2 linked regions of the Labrenzia sp. PHM005 genome follow. The protein of the gene in region 1 interacts with the protein of each later gene in a pairwise test. Links are inferred from orthologs where the notes say so. Each region holds a gene or a part of one and is shown in the gene's direction. Other genes may lie near its edges. The genes, in order: FJ695_RS24165 and ileS.

Region 1 (4,353 bases):
TAGGAGGCGGATATGAATGTAAATGTCAGCAATCCTTCCGCCGATGCAACGGCTAACTCAACGGGCCCATCGACCGCGCCCCACAAGGAAGAAGCCATCTACATCTACCAGGCGCCGGTCCGGATCTGGCACTGGGTCAACTTCTTCGCCATTCTGGCGCTTGGGATTACCGGATATCTGATTGGCTCGCCACCACCGTCTGTCGGCGGAGAAGCCTATTTCAGTTACCTGTTCGGCTGGATCCGGTATCTGCATTTTGCAGCCGGATACATCTTTACGGTCGCTTTCCTTTTCCGGGTTTACTGGGCGTTTGTCGGCAACAAACATGCCCGGCAGATCTTTCTGCCGCCAGTGTGGCGCGGCAGTTTCTGGACCGAGCTGCTCCACGAAGTGAAGTGGTACGCCATGCTCACCAAGGAACCGATGAAATATGCCGGGCACAATCCGCTGGCGACCCTGACGATGCATGTAATGTTCGTTTGGTGCACCGTGTTTATGATACTGACCGGTTTTGCGCTTTACGGCGAGGGCACCGGTATGGGCAGCTGGCAGTTCGAGTACTTCTCAAGCTGGATCATCCCGATCTTTGGACAAAGCCAGGATGTGCATACCTGGCACCATGTCGGCCTTTGGGTGATCGTGTGTTTTGCAATCACCCACATCTATGCGGCTATTAGAGAAGACATCATGTCCCGCCAATCGATCATGTCATCGATGTTCTCCGGTTGGCGAACCTTTCGCGATGACAAGCCGATCGCGGACGAATGACATGTTTGCCGCGGGTACAAAGCTCGCGGCCCCTCTCACTATCTTCGGCGGGCGCTAGCGCCCGCTTCTTTTTGCCTGCTTTCCAAGACAACATCCGGGCTGACAGTTCGCATGGAAAACTGCCATTTCCTATTCGCGCCCGTCCCTGACGCGTAATCTTTCTTTCCAATAATCAAACATTATGGAAACTTATAATCCACCTTTCTTTGGGCATCAAACTTAAAACACTGATAAATCCGCCACTTCAGCTCATGCGGCGAGTTGGCACAGCGATTGCTCAATAGAAACGAAAGGGACGCATACAGTTGCATACAACGCCAGCAGCCGATCCGGCGGCTTGGCGCGGGAGGAATACCATGGGAGAGGGAACTCCCGCCGTGCTGGTTCTCGGGATCGGGAACCTGCTCTGGGCGGACGAAGGGTTTGGCGTGCGCGCCGTTGAAACCCTGCATCAGCATTACTGTTTCAGTGACAACGTCAAGGTCATGGACGGTGGCACGCAAGGCGTCTATCTGGTTCAGCATATACGCGACGCCGACATCCTGATCGTTTTTGATGCAGTCGATTACGGCCTCCCCCCAGGTACCTTGAAACTCGTTCACGGTGACGAGGTGCCGAAGTTTCTCGGCGCCAAGAAGATTTCCCTGCATCAGACCGGCTTTCAGGAAGTTCTCGCCATGGCAGAAATGCTCGGCGACTACCCCAAACATCTCCTCTTGATCGGTGTGCAGCCTGTGGAACTGGAAGACTACGGCGGCAGCCTGCGCCCGGCTGTCAAAGCACAAATCGCCCCAGCCATTGATGCCGCCCTGACCTTTCTGGAAAAACACGACGTCTTTGCAGAAATGCGCTGCGACCAGCTCGGCGAAGACGACACCATCGCCAGCCTGGAAATGACCCTTGGCCGCTATGAAGGCGGCCGGCCGGACGCCGTCAATGCCTTCCGGCATGGCGACAGCCGGGTTCTTGCCGGTGATGGCTGGTCGGGGCCGGACGACTTTGACGCCGAGGTCGCCGAAATGGTGGCGCGCACTGGGGAGCCGCGCTGATGTGCCTTGGCATCCCCATGCAGGTGATTTCGTCGGATTTCGGCTTTGCCCGCTGCCGGGCAGACGACGGCGAACATGACATCGATGTCCGTCTGGTTGGCCCTGTCGAACCCGGCACCTGGGTGCTGACGTTTCTGGGCGCGGCCCGCGACATTCTCGATGCGGAGACCGCCAAACGCACCGCCGACGCCGTTGAAGCTTTGAGGCTGGTGGCGGACGGCCACACCAATGTCGATCACCTGTTTGAAGATCTGATCGCCCAGCGCGCTTCAGCCTCAGAAGAGGCAAGGGATACAGAAAAAAGGGAAGGAACCGGCAATGTTTTCGCCGCTGCTGACGTCAATCATTGACCGGGAAGGTCTTAAGGTCGTCGACGAAGCCGGCCTGGATGGCCGAGCTGGAAAGACCATCTTGTCGATGGTGTTTTTCCCAGGCGATGCCAACCGGCTGAGCGAGAGCAACGATGTCGCGGTGATCCTGCCGGAACTGGTCAAAGCCTTTGATGGCAATGTGACTGCCTTTGTCGTTGCCCGGGATGCAGAGCGCGATCTGCAGCGCCGCTACCGGTTCAACAGTTTTCCAAGTCTCGTTTTCCTGCGCAAGGGCGACTACCTCGGCACCATTCAGGGCGTGCGCGATTGGGCCGACTATCTGTTGGAGATTTCCGAAATCCTGACGAAAGACCCGACAGACCCGCCGCCCTTCAAATTCCCGGAAGGTTGCGGTGTGGCGCCTCCGGCCCAAGCCCACTGACCTGGCTGTTAGGAGATAAGCACATGAGCAATCCCATCGACCCTTTCAGCCCGTCCCTCCCCGGGCCGCTTGTCGGCCCGGGGAGCCAACCCCAGGATGCCGATGGCGGCACCTTGGAATACATGCAAATGCCGGAAGGCATGATGACCTTCGCTGCGCCCGACCTACCGGAACCGGAAGAAACCACAGGTCTGGAAAACGGATTGGCGGTACTGGACCAGCTGCTTGAAAGCCTTGAAACCTTCACCACAACCGATGCACCGGCACGCCATGACCTCACGCATCTCGACCCAAAGAACCTGGATCTGGTCAATCAGGTTCTTGGCGAGGGAGAAGTCTCGGTGATTGGCGGCAGCCAAATTCAGGCCCAGGAAGCGGTTTTAGCCGGTGTTTGGCGAGTGCGGCGGTCAGCTGACGGTGATCAGGCCGAAGCCGACTATATTGAGGCAGGTGTTTTTCCCTCAGAAATCCTGGAAACGGTTTTCAAGGACGCCCAAGACCACGTGGTGATGCCAGAAAAAGCCGGGCCAAACATCTTCAACGCACCGCCCTTGATCCCTGAAATCAACGAGCATCTCGGTATCCCGCGCAAGACCGGCGTGCCGCATGTGATTAACCTGTCTCTCCTTCCACATACGGAAGAAGATCTCACATTCCTCAACGAGCGGCTGGGCCGGGGCAGCGTGACGATCCTGTCGCGCGGATATGGCAACTGCCGGATCACCTCCACGCAAACGGCCGACACCTGGTGGGTGCAATATTACAATTCCCAGGACAGCCTGATCCTCAACACGATCGAAATCAGCCCGGTGCCCGACGTTGCTTGTGCGGCTTCAGAAGACATAGCCGATTCAGCAGAGCGTCTCGGCGAGATCCTGGAGGTCTACCGGTGAGTGACGGCTTTTTTGGCGGATCTTATGGCGGCGATAACCGCAAGATTGGGACGGCGACACGGTTGGAGTGCAAGATCTGCTGGCACGTCTACGACCCGGCAAAGGGGGACGATTATTGGCAAATCCCGCCCGGAACTCCGTTTGCCAACCTGCCTGATCATTGGAGCTGCCCGGAGTGCGACGCGCATAAGGACGGCTTCATGGTGCTGGAGGACATCTAAATGCGGGATGCGGATGAGCTGACAGCCATTGTTGAGACCACCTTTTCCACCATCCAGCGGACGCGGATGGAAGGCGTACCGGTCTTGAACACGGCTTTGGCTGTCCGCCTTCTTGGGGTGCGCGCCTGGCAGGGTTTTCAGCTCGGAACGCTTTTGACGCCGTGGTTCATGAACCTCATTTTGGTGCCAGAAACGCCGGACGACGCTCTTCTGGCTTCTGGAACCAAACGCACGTTTCGCTTCCCCGCAGGGTCATTTGAATTCATACGCGGCCATGAACCTGCCATCGGCCCCTTTTGGATGTGCTCGCTTTTTTCTCCGGTGTTCGAATTTACCGATCAGGAAACAGCCGAAGCCTGTGCTCTGTCCGCGCTTGGCGAACTCTTTGAAGCCGCCGAAGCCCCAAGTGACTCTGAGGCGGGAATGGCCGCAGTCTGGCGCGGAGAATTGTCCGAGGTTGCTGAGTTGGCTGGAACTGCCGAACCTGCGGACGCTGCTAAACCCGAAGATGCGCCAGCTGATCACTCAAAAGAAGGCCTCTCATCTGAGACCGGTTCAAACGAAGCTGAAACTACCCCTGCCGGATTGAGCCGCCGTGGCTTGCTTACTGGCAATCGATCTGCCGAGGTTCGTCATGAGCCTTGAAGGACATTTGGACATTGTACTGCC
Region 2 (9,270 bases), 570 kb from region 1 along the record:
CGGCCACATCGAACAGAACCCGCTGCAGGCCCTGCTGCTGATGAGCTGCGCCATGCTGATCGTGCCGGTGATGGACATCATCGCCAAGTATCTGTCGGCCAGCCTGCATCCGCTGGAAGTTACGCTCGGCCGGTTTTTCTTTCAGTTTCTGGTCTGTCTGTTTTTGGCGCTGGTTTTGGCGCGGCTGCCGAAGGTCGGCGGGAGCCAACCTGCCATCAATTATCTGCGCGGTATCCTGCTCGCGTGCGCGTCCTTGTGCTTTTTCATTGCGATCAAATACATGTCGGTCGCAACCGCGATCTCGATCTTTTTTGTCGAACCGATGATCCTGACGGTGCTGGCCGCTCTCATCTTGAAAGAAAAAGTCGGACCGCGCCGGATCGCTGCTGTTGCCGTTGGACTAGCCGGTGCACTGATCATCCTGCGGCCCAATGTTGCTGAATTCGGCCTGGTGAGCCTGTTGCCGGTCGGAACGGCCGTCCTGTTTGCATTTTATCTACTGCTCAACCGGCTTTATCCGGTCAAAGACGATCTTCTAACTATACAGCTCACAGCTGGGCTGGCCGGGACGCTTTTTCTGTCCACAGCAATGGTGATCAGCACATCCTTCGACATCGGGGATGTCACATTTGTCTGGCCAAACACCTGGCAACTCGGTTTGCTAGCCGTGATTGGCCTGATTTCCTTTGCGACCCACGGGCTTGTGGTCGCAGCGTTTCAACGCGGCAACGCAAGCCTACTCGCGCCGTTGCAATATCTAGAAATCGTCAGCGCCACGTTGTTTGGTTATCTGGTGTTTTCGGATTTCCCGGATGGACTGACTTGGGCGGGCATTAGTCTGATTGTCGGCAGCGGGCTCTATATCACCCACCGGGAGCGGGTGACGCGGCAGAAGGCGTGACAGCCAACCGCTCTTCAGCATTATCTTGGCGCCACTGCCGCCAATACCGATGGGTTTGAGCGAGCAATATCAATGCTGGCAAAGCGCCAACTGGAATGCCGGTATGATCGGCAATGGCCCGCGCTGACAAGATGAACGCCATCGCCAGCATATACAGTAGGGTGTCATAGGCGAGCAGCTCTTTGTCGGCTGCAAAGCGCCACAAAAACAGCATCGGTACGGCCAGCAAGACATACTCGTAGGTAAGCATATAGGGGGATGTCAGCACACTTGCAGATACCAGAGCGGCGGCTTTGAGATCAAACGGCGCATCACTCCACCAAATCCGGACGGTCCAAACCAGACAAGCGCAGCCCACCAAAACCTGTGCGGCCATAGCAATCCCATGCGGCACACCCAGCATTCGAAAAGCAGCAAAGGGGGACAGGTACTTCCAGTATTCAACCAACTCGTCATTCATAAGAGTTGCAGCGAATTTGCTCTGCTCCAGGAACGCGGACCAGATTTCCGGCCCGAACGCAGCAGCAGGAAGGGCGGCAAGCACCAGGGTCGTGATCACCGCGGTTCCGAAAGTTGCCCAGTAGCGCCCTGCCAGTAAAACAAAGGGAATGAGAAAGCCGATTTGCGGTTTGAAGGTCAGGCAGCCGATCAAGAGGCCAGCCAACACAGGTTTTTCCGCTCTCAAGGCCACCAACGCCCCACCCAACAAGGCCGTGGTTAGAAAGCTGTTCTGCCCATGGATCAAAACTCCGATAACAGCTGGAAACGCGCAGACAATCAGCGCGCCCGTCCATGAACCCCAAATCAGGCGCCCCACATAGGCGAGCAGGGCAAGGGACAGGACAAAAAACAGAATGTGAGACACCCAGGCTGAAAACAGTCCAAAAGGGAGAACCGCCAACAAGTATGTCGGCGGATACATAAACGGCAGAAACCCCTCCGCCTCAAAAAATGCGGGCGCAAAGCTGAAGAAGACGTCGTTGTTGTAGACATCAAGCGGTGAGCCGGACAGCGCGACGGCCGATGCCAACCAATAGCAGAAGTAATCGGCGAGCAGGACCAAGCCGTGATCCGGATCCTGAATGAGACCACGGTCGACATAGAAAAAGAGCACGCCAATCAGATAGATCGGCGGGGCAAGATGCAAAAAGACCTGAATGCGATCGGCAGTCAGGATTTTTTCCAGATGTCGCAACGTATCCATCGCCAGAGATCACTCAAGTTTCCGGTCGAAACCAGGGCAGGTATTCCGGTCCTGCGCCTCACCGAAAAAATGCAATGGAAACCCTGCACAATTGCTTAAGCTTCCGAATGTTTTGGAATTTGCGTCGGTTCAGTGACCATAATAAAGCGCGGAGGCATTTCTTGTTGTCCCTCTTTATTCCTTGCCGAACTGCTGCTATGTCCCATGCCATGCAAAAACTGGTTGTCTTAAGCCCCTGGTTAAAGGTGGCGGAAATTAAGCGAATTACCGGCCCGGCCCTCGGCTGACGCACACGCGGCGCCAGGGACCGGGAGAAGCCTCCTTATTCTGCGGCCAGGCAAAAGGCCGCTGTGTTCTCATGTTCTATGATTATGGGCATTGGCCCGACTGACCGGATCCACCAAGCGATGACCGAAGCACCAAAACGCGACTATTCAGAAACTCTCAATCTGCCGAAAACCGAGTTCCCCATGCGGGCAGGTCTTCCGAAAAAAGAGCCGGAAATCCTAGCCCGCTGGCAAAAGCTGGATATCTACAAGACCCTGCGCAATCAGTCCGAAGGCCGCGACAAGTTCATCCTGCATGACGGTCCTCCCTACGCGAACGGCAACATCCACATTGGTCACGCGCTCAATAAGACCCTCAAGGACATCGTTGCCCGGTCAATGCAGATGACCGGCTATGACAGCAACTACGTTCCGGGTTGGGATTGTCACGGTCTACCGATCGAATGGAAGATCGAAGAACAATACCGCTCCAAGGGCAAAAACAAGGACGAAGTGCCGATCAACGAATTCCGCAAGGAATGCCGTGAGTTTGCCGATCACTGGATCGACGTGCAGCGCAAGGAATTCAAGCGCCTCGGCATCGAAGGTGACTGGGATAATCCGTATCTAACCATGCGTTTTGAGAGCGAAGCGGTCATTGCCCAGGAGCTGATGAAGTTCGCCATGTCCGGCCAGCTCTACCGGGGCTCCAAACCAGTGATGTGGTCAGTCGTTGAAAAAACGGCGCTGGCTGAAGCGGAAATCGAATATCACGACTACCAGTCCGACCAGATCTGGGTGAAGTTCCCGATCGTGGAAGCCGGTGGCACCGATGAAGCCGCAGCCGAGCAACTGCTCGATGCCTCTGTTGTCATCTGGACAACCACTCCCTGGACCATTCCGGGTAACCGGGCCGTTTGTTACTCCACGCGGATCAACTACGGTCTTTATGAGGTTACCCAGGACGGTCTGCCCGACGACAACTGGGTGCAAAAGGGTGACTTGCTGATCTTGGCCGATGCTCTGGCTGCGGATGTGTTCAAAAACGCTCGCATTGAAGATTTCTCGCTGGTTCGTGCCGTGTCGCCGGAAGAACTCGGATCTCTCACGCTAGCGCACCCATACCGCGACATGGATCTCGGCGGCTATCAGTTTGATGTTCCGCTTCTGGACGGGGACCACGTCACTGACGATGCTGGTACCGGCTTTGTGCACACAGCCCCAGGCCATGGTGCCGATGACTTTGAGATCTGGATGGCCAACGCCCGTGACCTGGATGAGCGCGGCATCGATACTTCGATCCCGTTCACTGTCGCAGACGACGGCTTTTACACCAAGGATGCGCCGGGCCTTGAAGGCAACCAGGTGATCACCCACAAGGGTGAAAAAGGTAAGGCCAACAAAGCCAACATCGAGTTCCTGAAGGATGCCGGCGCTCTGATTGGCCTTGGCCGGATGAAGCACCAGTACCCACATTCCTGGCGGTCCAAGAAGCCAATCATCTTCCGCAATACGCCGCAATGGTTCGTCTATATGGACAAGAAATTGTCTGGTGAGGGCGACACACTGCGCACCCGGGCTCTCAACGCGATTGACGAGACTCGCTTTGTACCGGGCTCCGGTCAGAACCGTTTGCGTTCGATGATCGAAAACCGCCCGGACTGGGTTCTCTCCCGCCAGCGCGCCTGGGGTGTCCCGATCACAGTTTTCATCAACAAGGACACATCCGAAGTTCTTAAAGACGAGACGGTCAATCAGCGGATCTACGACGCGTTTGTCGCCGAAGGTGCCGATGCGTGGTTCGCAGAGGGCGCCAAGGAAAGGTTCCTTGGCAATGATTTCGCTGCGGACGAGTGGGACATGGTTATGGACATCCTGGATGTCTGGTTCGACTCAGGATCCACTCATGCCTTCTGCATGGAAAAACGCGCCGACCTCAACCCGAAGCGTAAACCGCAGGGCGGCAAGGATTATGTCCTTTATCTGGAAGGATCGGATCAGCATCGCGGCTGGTTCCATTCGTCCCTTCTGGAAAGTTGCGGCACCCGCGGCCATGCGCCATACGACGCGGTTCTGACCCACGGCTTCACCATGGCCGAAGACGGCCGCAAGATGTCCAAGTCTCTGGGTAACCAGGTGTTCCCACAGGACATCATCAAGCAGTATGGTGCCGACATCCTACGCCTTTGGGCGGCCTCTTGTGATTATTCCGAAGATCAGCGGATTGGCCCGGAAATCATCAAGACCAGTGTCGACAGCTACCGGAAACTGCGCAACACACTGCGCTGGATGCTCGGCTCGCTGGCCCATGCAACCGGCGAAGAAGTCTCTGTTGCGGACATGCCAGAGCTGGAACGCCTGATGCTGCACCGGCTTGCAGAACTCGATGAAATGGTGCGCGAAGCGTATTGGGAGTACGACTATAAAAAGATCTTCCATCAGCTGTTCACCTTCATGACGGTGGAGCTGTCGGCGTTCTACTTCGACATCCGTAAGGATGCGCTGTACTGCGATGCAGCGTCTTCTGTGCGCCGCAAAGCTTCTCTTTATGTCATCGACAAGCTGTTTAATTGCCTGGTGACCTGGATGGCTCCCATGCTGCCGTTCACGATGGACGAGACCTGGGTCTCCCGCTACGGCGAAGATACGTCCGTCCATCTGGAGCAGTTCCCGGCGGTCCCGTCCGAGTGGAAAGACGAAGCGTTGGCGGCCAAATGGGCGAAGATCAAGACGGTCCGCCGTGTGATCACCGGCGCATTGGAGATCGAACGCCGCGAAAAGCGGATCGGGTCTTCTTTGGAAGCACATCCGGTCGTTCATGTGACCGATGCGGATCTGATGACAGCACTGGAAGGCCAAGATATGGCCGACATCGCGATCACCAGCCAGTTGACCCTGTCGGCTGAGGCAGCGCCCGAGACTGCTTTTACTTTGGACGACACCAAAGGTGTTGCCGTGGTGCCGGCCATGGCTGAAGGTCAAAAATGCGCCCGCTCCTGGAAGATCCTTCCGGAAGTCGGTTCTGACGCCGACTATCCGGACGTGACTGTTCGGGACGCAAACGCTTTGCGCGAGTGGGATGCAGCCCACGCGGCCGCATAATTGCCGGAGCAGCCAGTGACGCCCGACGGCAACCAGCCCAGTGAACCACTAAAACGCCCCTATATCTGGGGGCGTTTCAGCGGGTTTGTGTTTGTCATTGCCGCCGTTTGTCTCATCCTTGACCAAGTAACAAAAGTCTGGATTGTCCACAGTGCCGACGTGGCAACGAATGGACCAATCAAACTTCTGCCGATTCTGGACCTGATCCTGATCTGGAACCGGGGAATTTCCTACGGACTGTTTCAACAGGACAGTGATCTTGGCCGTTGGCTGCTTGCTCTTTTTACGGTCGCAGCAACAATTGCCTTGTGGGTCTGGTCCACCAGAGTTCCGTCGAAACTCCCTGCCCTTGCGCTCGCTCTGATTATCGGCGGCGCCATCGGAAACGGTATCGACCGTGTCGTCTATGGCGCGGTTGTCGATTTCGTCTATTTCCACGTTGGCAGCTTTTCCTGGTACGTCTTTAACCTCGCCGATGTGTGGATCGTTGCAGGCGTAGCAGGTCTCCTGTATGACAGTTTCACAAATGGTCCTAATTCAGCCGCAAATTAGCGCTTTAAAGACCAAATACGATCGTGATGAGCATGACCCCGGTCGATAATCCCGGGTCATTATGAGGATATACTGTGGTGTGGACGCTGGGCGATTTCATCTCCAAGAGTTTTGTGTTGGCTGCGGTGACAGCTCTTGCAGCCTGCCAAGCAGCGGATGGGACGACCGTTGCCCCAGATACCGCCCTTGTGAACAACCTCATGGCTGGGCTTGGGGCAGTCGATCCTAATAAGAAAGAGATCGACTACAAGCCACGCGCTCCTCTTGCGATGCCAGCTGAAGGTAGCAACTTACCGGAGCCAGAAACACAAGTTGCTGGGACCAACGCTGCGAATTGGCCACAAGAGCGAAACAACGAAGAGCTGAATGCGTTACGCGAGCGCTATAAAGAGTCGTATGACTATAATGGCGACCTTAAGCGGTTGACACCTGAGCAGATGGCAGGCTTCGAGATTGTTGGATCAGAGAAGAAAGAATTTAAGCCCGGCAAAGTGGATGTTCAGCGCCCAGATGGTTCGACCAACCGCATCTCAATAGAAGAAATGAAAACAGGTTCAAAACGCTTCGATGAGCTGAAGCAGCAGAAAGACGGATCAAAAAGCGCAGAATTCGCTCTGAAAAGAAATTATCTCATTGAGCCACCTGCAGCTTACAGCACGCCGTCGGCGGATGCCCCGATGCCATCTGCGAATATCGAGGTCAAAAAAACCTTCGCACCGCTCCAACGTGACCATGAATCCAACCGGTTGGATCCGCGTTGCCTGGAAGGAAACGCGAAGTACTGTTGATGACATTGGCCTGACTGGCATTCAGGCGAAAATAACAAATATTTAATGCAGCCTCCGGACTTCTTAGCCCTATATGGGTCTGAAGGCCGGAGGCTTTTTTGTATGGGCAGGAAATAGGAGCCCCTAGTGACTGGATTGCATCGATTATTTCAATCGACATGCCGCTGCTGGACTGCACCCCGGGTGCTTTGCGCGGGTTTGTTGACAACAACCATTCTCGCCGTGTCGGCTACTGTTCCAATAACCGAGCATGCATTCGCGGCTGAAACGGCGCAAGAGGACATCGTCATTGCGCCCAATTTGGAACGTTTCGTTTTGGAGAACGGACTGGAGGTGGTGGTCATCCCGGATCGCCGTGCCCCAGTCGTCACCCATATGCTCTGGTACAAAGTCGGTTCCGCCGATGAACCGGACGGTCAGTCTGGAGTCGCGCATTTCCTTGAACACCTGATGTTCAAGGGTACGACAAACAATCCGGATGGTGCCTTCTCCAAGATGGTCGCAGACCGTGGCGGACAAGAAAACGCCTTCACGAGCCTGGATTACACCGCCTACTTCCAGCGGGTTGCCAAAGAACACTTGCCGCTCATGATGGAGCTTGAGGCAGACCGAATGGAAAATCTTGTTCTCAGCGATGAGGTCGTTGCGCCGGAACGGGATGTTGTGCTGGAAGAGAGGCGGGACCGGGTCGACAGTCAGCCCAGATCCCGGCTCCGGGAAGCAATGAACGCGATCACCTTTGTTAATCACCCCTATGGCTCTCCGGTGATCGGCTGGGAAAGCGAGATTGAGGCATTAAATGCGGAGGCTGCGATCGCCTTTTATGATCGCTTCTACACCCCCAACAATGCAGTTCTGATCGTTGCCGGCGACGTTGACCCAGACAATGTAAAAGAGTTGGCGAAGGCCACTTATGGGAAAGTCGCCCGGCGGGCCGAGCCTGGTAACCGTGTGCGTCCTGCAGAACCGCCGCTGTCAGGTGAACGCCGAATTGCTGTTACTGATCCGCGGGTCCGGCAGGAATCTGTTTCGCATACCTGGATCGTCCCCAGCCAAACAACCGGTGAAGGCCGGACGCCCGAAGCCCTGGATATCCTCGCCTATATCCTCGGAGAAGGACCGACGAGCCGCTTGCATAAAAAACTGGTTCTTGAGACGGAAACCGCCATTAGCTCGGGCGCCTATTATCAGGGTGGTGCGCTAAACCAAGGCCGATTTTATGTCTATGTCTCACCGCGGCCTGGCCATACCTTGGAAGAAGTTGAAGCGTTGGCAGCAGAAGAACTGCAAAAGCTCTTGGACACGGGTGTCACCGACGAAGAAGTGGAGCGCGCCAAATACAGCATGATCGCAAGCTCAATTTATGCGCAAGACAGCCAGTCCGGCCTTGCCCGTTTGTTTGGCTCGGCACTCACCACCGGACTGGCGGTTGACGATGTGCAAACCTGGCCCAGTCAAGTCCAAGCCGTAACAAAAGACGATGTTTTGGAAGCTGCCCGAACCTACTTATCGGGTGTTCCTGTGACCGGGGAATTGAGAATCCCGCAGCCTGACACCGAAGCAAGCGGCCCGGATAAATCCGGCAAGGAGTCTTGATCATGAACCTTCTGCGTATTCGTTCCAAGACACTGGTCGCATCTGCGCTCCTTGCCGTTATCATGCTGCTCGGTAGCCGCACAGCTTGGGCCGTCGAAATCCAGAAAGTGATTAGTTCTGAAGGCATCGAAGCTTGGCTGGTGGAAGATCACACCGTTCCGCTGGTGGCTCTGAATTTCTCCTTTGATGGTGGTTCCTCGCAGGACCCTGTGGGCAAAGCCGGGCTTACACGCCTTCTGGCAGCCACCCTTGATGAAGGCTCCGGTGACTTAAGTTCCGAAGACTATCAGGCACGTCTCGAAGAACTTGCGATCAGCGTAGGTTTCAGCACCGGAAAAGATCGGTTTTATGGCAACTTAAGAACCCTGACCCGAACCTTGCCCGAAGCGGCAGAAATGCTTGCGACAGCTTTGAATGCCCCCCGTTTTGATGCTGCCCCAGTCGAACGCATGAAAACCAGCCTCATCACGCAGGCCCGGCGCAATGAAACCAGTCCAGATGCAATCGCGGGACGCACACTCGCTGAAGCGGTTTTTGGAGACCATCCTTATGCCCGCCCCACTTTGGGAACTGAAGAAACGCTTGAAACGCTGAGCTCTGAAGATCTAGAAGCTCAGAAGTCAAAACTGATTGCGAAAAGCGGACTGAAAATTGGCGTGGTTGGGGCCATTGATGCCGAAACCTTAAAGCCGTTGCTGGATCAGGTGTTTGGGGGACTGCCGGACAACGCTGACCTACAGCCGATCTCGGATCTGACACCGGAAACAGGCGAAGATGTTCACGCGTTTCTCGAGGTGCCACAAACCACGGTGCTGGTCTCTTTACCTGGCCTCAAGCGGGACGATCCAGATTATCAGGCCG

What was found.
Region 2: the proteins of FJ695_RS24165 (region 1) and ileS interact in binary tests that used the Escherichia coli proteins (3 or more experiments, as listed by UniProt). The link is inferred for Labrenzia sp. PHM005 from one-to-one orthologs.

Annotation. Positions count from the first base shown.
Region 1 is NZ_CP041191.1:5,334,449-5,338,801, forward strand. The notes cover bases 1-2,970. They hold FJ695_RS24165 (HyaD/HybD family hydrogenase maturation endopeptidase), read left to right. Parts: upstream 1-1,124; coding sequence 1,125-1,817; downstream 1,818-2,970. Other genes in these bases: FJ695_RS24155 (HupE/UreJ family protein), read left to right, coding at 1-3; cybH (Ni/Fe-hydrogenase, b-type cytochrome subunit), read left to right, coding at 13-768; FJ695_RS24170 (HypC/HybG/HupF family hydrogenase formation chaperone), read left to right, coding at 1,817-2,167; FJ695_RS24175 (hydrogenase-1 expression HyaE), read left to right, coding at 2,136-2,570; FJ695_RS24180 (hydrogenase expression/formation protein), read left to right, coding at 2,594-2,970. In the rest of the region: more of FJ695_RS24180, read left to right, coding at 2,971-3,463; FJ695_RS24185 (rubredoxin), read left to right, coding at 3,460-3,684; [NiFe]-hydrogenase assembly chaperone HybE, read left to right, coding at 3,685-4,329; FJ695_RS24195 (nickel-dependent hydrogenase large subunit), read left to right, coding at 4,319-4,353.
Region 2 is NZ_CP041191.1:5,898,130-5,907,399, forward strand. Bases 2,160-5,673 are described here. They hold ileS (isoleucine--tRNA ligase), read left to right. Parts: upstream 2,160-2,512; coding sequence 2,513-5,473; downstream 5,474-5,673. Other genes in these bases: lspA (signal peptidase II), read left to right, coding at 5,489-5,673. Outside these bases: FJ695_RS26715 (DMT family transporter), read left to right, coding at 1-901; FJ695_RS26720 (glycosyltransferase family 87 protein), read right to left, coding at 864-2,105; more of lspA, read left to right, coding at 5,674-6,025; FJ695_RS26735 (hypothetical protein), read left to right, coding at 6,100-6,813; FJ695_RS26740 (pitrilysin family protein), read left to right, coding at 7,015-8,409; FJ695_RS26745 (pitrilysin family protein), read left to right, coding at 8,412-9,270. UniProt on the Escherichia coli protein: Catalyzes the attachment of isoleucine to tRNA(Ile). As IleRS can inadvertently accommodate and process structurally similar amino acids such as valine, to avoid such errors it has two additional distinct tRNA(Ile)-dependent editing activities.